Linked DNA regions of Piscinibacter sp. HJYY11. The protein of the gene in region 1 interacts with the protein of each later gene in a pairwise test. Links are inferred from orthologs where the notes say so. Each region holds a gene or a part of one and is shown in the gene's direction. Other genes may lie near its edges.

Evidence for each region. Proteins that work in one complex are often made in the same cells at the same time.
Region 2: the proteins of JI745_RS18355 (region 1) and ndk interact in binary tests that used the Escherichia coli proteins (3 or more experiments, as listed by UniProt). The link is inferred for Piscinibacter sp. HJYY11 from one-to-one orthologs.

Annotation. Positions count from the first base shown.
Region 1 is NZ_JAERQZ010000001.1:3,945,631-3,950,009, forward strand. Bases 1,380-4,379 are described here. They hold JI745_RS18355 (uracil-DNA glycosylase), read left to right. Parts: upstream 1,380-2,546; coding sequence 2,547-3,212; downstream 3,213-4,379. Other genes in these bases: trpD (anthranilate phosphoribosyltransferase), read left to right, coding at 1,380-1,765; trpC (indole-3-glycerol phosphate synthase TrpC), read left to right, coding at 1,762-2,550; tuf (elongation factor Tu), read left to right, coding at 3,667-4,379. Also shown: ltaE (low-specificity L-threonine aldolase), read left to right, coding at 1-722; more of trpD, read left to right, coding at 734-1,379. UniProt on the Escherichia coli protein: Excises uracil residues from the DNA which can arise as a result of misincorporation of dUMP residues by DNA polymerase or due to deamination of cytosine.
Region 2 is NZ_JAERQZ010000001.1:807,230-811,371, reverse strand. The notes cover bases 764-3,526. They hold ndk (nucleoside-diphosphate kinase), read left to right. Parts: upstream 764-1,813; coding sequence 1,814-2,239; downstream 2,240-3,526. Other genes in these bases: pilW (type IV pilus biogenesis/stability protein PilW), read left to right, coding at 3,436-3,526; rlmN (23S rRNA (adenine(2503)-C(2))-methyltransferase RlmN), read left to right, coding at 2,297-3,439; JI745_RS03655 (pseudouridine synthase), read left to right, coding at 764-1,731. In the rest of the region: more of JI745_RS03655, read left to right, coding at 1-763; more of pilW, read left to right, coding at 3,527-4,142. UniProt on the Escherichia coli protein: Major role in the synthesis of nucleoside triphosphates other than ATP. The ATP gamma phosphate is transferred to the NDP beta phosphate via a ping-pong mechanism, using a phosphorylated active-site intermediate.

The DNA of each region.
Region 1 (4,379 bases):
TGGGCAGCGTGCAGCCGCAGCCGCTCGAGCACCTGGCCGACGGCACGCTCTCGCTGGCCAGCATCGAGGCAGCGATCAAGCCCGACGATGCGCACTTCGCGAAGAGCCGCTTGCTGTGCCTGGAGAACACGCTGGGCGGCAAGGCCTTGCCGATGTATTTCATGGCGGAGGCGACTGCACTGGTGCGGCGCCGTGGCCTGGCGACCCACCTGGACGGTGCTCGCGTTTTCAATGCAGCAACGGCGCTCGGCGTGCCCGTGCACGAGATCGCGAGCCACTTCGATTCAGTCTCGGTGTGTTTTTCGAAAGGCCTCGGTGCTCCCGTCGGCTCGGCGCTGTGCGGCTCCAAGGATCTGATCAAGAGCGCTCATCGCTGGCGGAAGATGTTGGGCGGCGGCTTGCGGCAAGCCGGCGTCATCGCCGCCGGCGCCCTGCATGCGCTCGACCACCACGTCGAGCGACTGGCCGATGACCACGCGCTGGCGTGTCGCCTGGCGCAAGGGCTGCAGGGCATTGCCGGTGTCACGGTCGAAGCACCCGAGACCAACATCGTCTTCATCGACGTCGCCGGTGATCGCGCCGCCGGCCTGCTGCCGCATCTGGAATCGCGCGGCGTGCTCGCCACCGGGCTCTACCGCCTGCGCTTCGTGACACACCTTGACGTCGACGCCGAGGGCGTGGACCGCGCCGTCGCCGCCGTGCGCGACTATTTCAACGCTTGACATCGACCGCCATGACCATCACCAACACCGAAGCGCTGGCGCGCGTCATCGATCACCGCGAGATCTTCCACGACGAGATGCTGACGCTGATGCGCCGCATCATGAGCGGCGAGATGTCGCCGGTGATGATCGCGGCGCTCTCGATGGGGCTGCGCGTCAAGAAAGAGACCATCGGTGAAATCGCGGCAGCGGCGCAGGTCATGCGTGAGCTCGCCACGCCGGTGCCAGTAGACGACAAGTCGAACCTCGTCGACCTGTGCGGCACCGGTGGTGACGGCGCACATACCTTCAACATCTCGACGGCGGCGATGTTTGTCGCGGCGGCGGCGGGGGCACGGGTCGCCAAGCATGGCGGGCGCAGCGTGTCGTCGAGCACTGGCAGCGCCGACGTGCTGGAAGCGTTCGGCGCCAACGTCAACCTCGCCCCCGATCAGGTGGCGCAGTGCCTGGAGCAGACCGGCATCGGCTTCATGTTCGCGCCCAACCACCATGCCTCGATGAAGCACGCCGCGCCGGTGCGCAAGGAGCTGGGCGTGCGCACGATCTTCAACATCCTGGGCCCGCTGACCAACCCAGCGCAGGCGCCGAACCAGCTGATGGGTGTCTTCCACGCCGACCTCGTGGGCATTCAGGTGCGGGTGCTGCAGCGGCTCGGCTCCGACCACGTGATGGTGGTCTACGGCATGAATGGCATGGACGAGATCTCACTGTCAGGTGAGACGTTGATCGGTGAGCTCAAGAACGGCGAGGTGCGTGAATATGTCGTGCACCCGAGCGACTTCGGCATGCCGGTGTACGACAGCCGTGTGCTGCGGGTCGCCGACAAGGCCGAGTCAGTGCAATGCATCCAGCGTGCGCTTGGCAACGAAGACGGGCCGCTGCGCGACATCGTGCTGCTCAACGCCGGTGGGGCGCTCTATTGCGCCAACGTCGTGTCGTCGATCGCCGACGGGGTCAAGCGCGCCCGAGAAGCGGTGGCCTCCGGCGCCGCCACCCGGAAATTGAGCCAGTTCGTGGCCGCCACACACCAATTCAAATCATGAGCGACATCCTCGACAAGATTGTTGCGGTCAAGCGCGAAGAAATTGCAGCCGCGAGCCGCGTGCGCAACTTGGCCTCCCTGCGCCGCGAGGCCGAATCGCGCAAAGATGTGCGCGACTTCGTCGGCGCGTTGCGGCGCAAGGTAGGGGCAGGACAGGCGGCCGTGATCGCCGAGGTGAAGAAGGCCAGCCCCAGCAAAGGCGTGCTGCGCGACAACTTCGTGCCGGCCGAGATCGCTGTGAGCTACGAGCGCCACGGCGCGGCGTGTCTGAGCGTGCTGACCGACGTGCAGTTTTTCCAGGGCTCGGCGGTCTACCTGCAGCAGGCGCGCGCCGCCTGCGCGCTGCCGGTGCTTCGCAAGGACTTCATGGTCGATCCGTATCAGGTCTACGAGGCGCGGGCGATGGGGGCGGACTGCATCCTGCTGATCGCGGCCTGCCTCGACGACGCGCAGTTGGCTGATCTGGAAGCGCAGGCGCTGTCGCTGGGGATGGCGGTGCTGGTGGAGGTGCACGACCGCGTCGAACTCGACCGGGCGCTGTCACTGAAGACGCCGCTCATCGGTGTCAACAACCGCAACCTGCGGAACTTCGAGGTGAGCCTGGACGCGACCTTGTCGCTGTTGCCCGGAGTGCCGGCCGATCGTCTTCTGGTCACCGAAAGCGGCATCCTCGGTGCGGCCGATGTGGCGCGGATGCGCGACGCCAATGTCCATGCCTTCCTCGTCGGCGAAGCCTTCATGCGAGCCCCTGATCCGGGCGTGGCCCTGGCTCAGCTCTTCGCATGACCGCCGATGACCTGCGCGCTGCCTTCGGCACGGTGCCCGAGGTGTGGCGGAAGGTGTTGCCGGGCTGGACGGTTCAGAAGCAAGAGGCCTTGATCGAGCGGATCAAGGGCGTGTCGGGCGACAAGCCGATCGGCCCTGAGGACCCGTTCCGCGCACTCCGCCTTGTGTCCCCCCAAGATGCCAAGGTCGTGATCTTCGGCCAGGACCCGTACCCCACCGCCGGCCACGCGGACGGGCTCGCATTTTCCGCCGGGCATGGCAAGCCGCGCTCGCTGGCCCGCATCTTTGAAGTGCTGGCAGCCGACCGGCCGGGCTGGACACCTCCCGCGGTCTGGAAGCTGGACCCATGGGCTCGGCAAGGTGTGCTGCTGTTGAATCCGGCGCTGACAGTCGAAATCGGTCAGGCGGGCAGCCACCTCAAAACGGGTTGGCTTGCGCTCACATCCGAGATTGTTTCGGCACTGAGCCAGCGCGGCGACCCGCCCACATTTCTGCTTTGGGGTGGCAAGGCCCAGGATTTTCTGGCTCGCGCCGTCCCGTCGGGTGCGACGCCCCGCGTGCTGATCACCCGACACCCGTCCTACGACCTGCACAAACAGTTCATGGCCGACGGCAGCCACTTCCTCGCCACCCAGCACCTCGTCGACTGGTGGGCCTTGTGAGCATGAATCTTCGAAATTTGATGCTATAGTCCCGGGTTCGCTTTGGAGGGGTGCCCGAGTGGCTAAAGGGGGCAGACTGTAAATCTGTTGGCTTACGCCTACGCTGGTTCGAATCCAGCCTCCTCCACCAAAGCGAACCGATTTCAGAAGAGTTGAACCCGGATGGCATGGCGCCGGAAGGGGCTCCCGAGCGGGAGTAGTTCAATGGTAGAACCCTAGCCTTCCAAGCTAATGACGCGGGTTCGATTCCCGTCTCCCGCTCCATGACGTCGCCAGTGGTTTGCGCTCCGAAAGGCGCAAACCAGTGTCGATTGGCACCGAAGTTTGGTTCGGCCCATGTGGCTCAGTGGTAGAGCACTCCCTTGGTAAGGGAGAGGTCACGCGTTCGATCCGCGTCATGGGCACCACAGTTTTCTTCAGCATCGTCTCTCTCGACCGCTAGGAGCTCGAAAAAATGGCAAAAGGCAAATTTGAACGGACCAAGCCGCACGTGAACGTGGGGACGATTGGTCACGTGGACCATGGCAAGACGACGCTGACGGCGGCGATCACGACGGTGCTGTCGAAGAAGTTCGGCGGTGAGGCCAAGGCGTACGACCAGATCGACGCGGCCCCTGAAGAGAAGGCGCGCGGCATCACCATCAACACCGCCCACGTCGAATACGAGACCGCCAACCGCCACTACGCGCACGTCGACTGCCCCGGGCACGCCGACTACGTGAAGAACATGATCACCGGTGCCGCCCAGATGGACGGCGCCATCCTCGTGTGCTCGGCCGCTGACGGCCCCATGCCCCAGACCCGCGAGCACATCCTGCTGGCCCGCCAGGTCGGCGTGAAGTACATCATCGTCTTCCTGAACAAGTGCGACATGGTCGACGACGCCGAGCTGCTCGAGCTCGTCGAGATGGAAGTGCGTGAGCTCCTCAGCAAGTACGACTTCCCCGGTGACGACACCCCCATCGTCAAGGGTTCGGCCAAGCTCGCCATGGAAGGCGACACCGGCGAACTCGGCGAAGGCGCCATCTTCAAGCTGGCTGAAGCCCTGGACACCTACATCCCCACGCCCGATCGCGCCATCGACGGCGCCTTCCTGATGCCCGTGGAAGACGTGTTCTCCATCTCCGGTCGTGGCACCGTGGTGACCGGCCGTGTCGAGCGCGGCAT
Region 2 (4,142 bases), 3.1 Mb from region 1 along the record:
CCTGTCGAGGCTGCGCCCAAGCCGGCGCGCAAGCGCCGCACCGCAGCGGCCAAGTCCGGCGAGGAAGCGGACGCCGCGACCCCTGCAGCGGTGCAGGAACAACCCGCGCCACACGAGGTGAGCGAAGAACCCGTGGCGCCGCGCGTTGAAGCGGCTGACGTTGCGGCTGCGCCTGAGGGGGATGCCGGCGAAGGCGGTTCGGAGTCTGCTGGTGCGGGTGACGAGGATCGGCCACGTTCGTCACGCAACCGCCGCCGCAACCGCAAGGATCGCCAGCGCGAGCGAGAAAGCGCGCCTGACCCGGCTGTTGCCGCGCAGTCCGTTGCCAACCAGGCCGGTGAGGTGTTCGCCCAAGTGTTGTCGGGGGATTTCGACGTCGAAACGCCCGTCGCCGAAGAGGCGCCTGAAGCCACGGAGGCAGGCGATGACGCCGCCACCGAACACAAGCGCGTGCTGGCCGCCGAGCCCGACGCACCCAAGCTTCACAAGGTGCTCGCCCAGTCGGGCATCGGTTCGCGCCGCGACATGGAGCAGCTGATCGAAGACGGTCACGTGACCGTCAACGACCAGCCGGCTCATGTGGGCCAGCGCGTGTCGTTCGGCGACCAGGTGAAGATCAAGGGCAAGCCGGTGCGCATCCGCATCGTGCCGCCGCCGGCGCGCATCATTGCGTATCACAAGCCCGTGGGCGAGGTCGTCACGCACGATGATCCGGAGGGCCGCCCGACGGTGTTCCGCCGACTGCCGCGATTGCAGCAGGGCAAGTGGCAGTCGGTGGGCCGCCTCGACCTGAACACCGAAGGCCTGCTGCTCTTCACCACCTCAGGCGAACTCGCCAACCAGCTGATGCACCCGCGCTTTGGCGTGGAGCGTGAGTACGCGGTGCGCGTGCTGGGCACGCTGACCGAAGACGACCGCGAAGAGCTGCTCAACGGCGTCAACATCGAAGGCCAGATGGCCAGCTTCAAGTCCATCCAGGACGGCGGCGGTGAAGGTGCCAATCACTGGTACCGCGTCGTCATCACCGAAGGCCGCAACCGCGAGGTGCGCAAGCTCTTCGACGAAGTGGGCCTCACCGTGAGCCGCCTCATCCGCATCCGCTACGGCACGGTGGTGCTGCCGCGCGGCCTCAAGCGCGGGGTGTGGGTCGACCTCGAAGAGAACGACGTGCGCGCGATCCGCCGGCTGGCCAGCGGCAACAACCCCGGCCAGCAGCAGGGCGAGCGTGGTGGCCCGGGCAACCAGCAGAACAACCAGAAGCGCGGCAACCGCAATGACCGCAACGACCGTGGCAATCGCCAGGAGCGTGGTCCGCGTGGTGGCCAGCAGCAACCCGTGCCAGCACAGGCGCGCGAGAACAGCTACGACGACCAGGACCGTGATGACGACCTGGACTTCGACCCCAGCAAGATCCCCAACCCGCTCGAGCAGACCTTCGACAAGCGCTTCGTGCAGAAACCGCGTGGCCCGGTGGGCGGCGGCGGCTTCGGCCGCGGCGGGGGGGGTTTCGGCGCCGGTGGCAGTGCGCCGCAGCGCCCGCAGGGCGGCGGCAACAACAAGAAGGGCGGCGGCCCGCGCGAGCCGGATCCGCTGCAGACCTCCGTCGGCTACATCGGCGCCGATGCCTTCCACCGCAAGAACCGCGGCGGCCGCGGCAAGGGCGGCGGGGGTGGTGGCGGGTACGGCGGCGGCGGAGGCGGTGGCTTTGGCGGCAACCGCCGCGGCCGCTGAGCCCTGCTGGAATTACGAAGGAACCCACCTTCGAGCGTTAGAATCCAAAACTTTGCCAAGTGCTTGATTCAGGAGAAGAAATATGGCGATCGAACGTACCCTTTCCATCATCAAACCCGACGCGGTCGCGAAGAATGTGATCGGCCAGATCTACGCGCGCTTCGAAGGCGCCGGCCTCAAGATCATCGCGGCTCGCATGGCGCACCTCTCGCGCAATGAAGCCGAGCAGTTCTATGCGGTGCACAAGGCCCGCCCGTTCTTCAAGGACCTGGTGGACTTCATGGTGTCCGGCCCGGTCATGATCCAGGTGCTCGAAGGTGAAGGCGCCATCGCCAAGAACCGCGACCTGATGGGCGCCACCGACCCGAAGAAGGCCGAGAAGGGCACCATCCGCGCCGACTTCGCCGACAGCATCGACGCCAATGCCGTGCACGGCTCCGACGCGCCGGAAACGGCCGCTGTCGAAGTGGCGTTCTTCTTCCCTGGCATGAACGTCTACAGCCGCTAAGTGCTGGCCTTGCGCCTCGACGTAGGCGTTGCCTGCTGAGCGCAAGGAAACCATCTCATGACACCGGCCAACCTGCTCGACTACGACCTCGACGGACTGGCCGCGTATTGCGAAAAGCTGGGTGAGAAGCGCTTTCGCGCCACCCAGCTTTTTCGTTGGATCCATCAAAAGGGCGAGGCCGACTTTTCGGCCATGTCCGACCTGGCCAGATCGCTGCGCGACAAGCTGGCCGGCGTGGCCGTCGTGGCGCCGCTCACCGTCATCAGCGAGCAGGCCTCGGCCGACGGCACCATCAAGTGGCTCTTCGACGTGGGCGGTGGCAACGCCGTAGAGAGCGTCTTCATTCCCGAAGATGACCGCGGCACGCTGTGCGTGTCGTCGCAGGCGGGCTGTGCGGTCGGCTGCCGTTTCTGCTCGACCGGCCACCAGGGGTTCAGCCGCAACCTCACCACAGGCGAAATCGTGGCGCAGCTGTGGTTTGCCGAGCATCACCTGCGCAAGCGCTTGAACCTGGCGCCAGGCGAACGCGCCATCACCAACGTGGTGATGATGGGCATGGGCGAGCCGCTGCAGAACTACTCGGCCCTCGTGCCGGCGCTGCGCGTGATGCTCGACGACCATGGGTATGGCCTGTCGCGCCGCCGCGTCACGGTGTCCACCTCCGGCGTCGTGCCGATGATCGATCGCCTGCGCGAAGACTGCCCGGTGGCGCTCGCCGTGTCGCTGCATGCCCCCGAAGACGCGCTGCGTGACAACCTCGTGCCGCTCAACAAGAAGTATCCGATCGCCGAACTGCTGGAGGCTAGCAGCCGCTACCTCGAGCGTGCGCCGCGCGACTTCATCACCTTCGAGTACTGCATGCTCGACGGCGTGAACGATACCCCTGCCCATGCCGAGGCGCTGGTGCAGATCAGCCGCACGGTGTCGTGCAAGTTCAACCTCATTCCGTTCAACCCCTTCCCCGAGTCGGGCCTCACACGCTCGCCGCGTGATCGTGTGACTGCCTTTGCGCGCATCCTGCAAGACGCCGGCGTCGTGACCACCGTGCGCAAGACGCGCGGCGACGACATCGCCGCCGCCTGCGGCCAGCTGGCGGGGGAGGTGCAGGACCGCACCAACGTCGCCGAGCGCATGACGCGTTCGCCGATCCAGATCCATCGCAAGAACCCTTCGTCCAACACTCCGGAGAAACATGCATGAATGTGGGCCGCAATCGCTGGTGGGTCACTGCCGCTTGCTGGGCATTCAGTTCATGGATTGCCGGGTGCGCGCTGCCGCCGCCATCGCCTGCGCCAGGCGAGACGCGCGATCGCGTCACCGAGTCCGACGAAAGCGAATCCAGCAAGCGTGCCCGCGTGCGCCTCGAGCTGGCCAGCGCCTATTTCGGTCGTGGCCAGTACACCACCGCGCTCGACGAGGTGAAGCAGGCTGTCTCGCTGAACCCAAAACTCGGCGAGGCTTTCAACATGCGGGGCCTGATCTATGCCGCGCTCGGCGACGACACGCTGGCGCAGGAAAGTTTCAAGCGCGCGCTTCAGTTGAATCCGAACGACGCCGACAGCTTGCACAACTATGGCTGGTACCAGTGCCAGCAGAAGCGCTACCGCGAGGCGCAGGCCCTGTTCCAGCAAGCGCTTGGAACGCCGCAATACCCGGCGTCCGCTCGCACGCTGATGACCAGTGGCATCTGCCACGCGCGTGCCGGCGAGTGGGCCGAGGCGGAAGTGGCCTTGAGCAAGGCCTACGAGCGTGACCCGGCCAATCCTGCCGCAGCGGTCAACCTCGCCGAAGTGCTGCTGCGCCGCGGCGAGGCCGAGCGCGCGCGGTTCTACATCCGCCGTGTGACCTCGACGCCGACCCAGTCCAGCGCACAGACGTTGTGGCTCGCCGCGCGCATCGAACA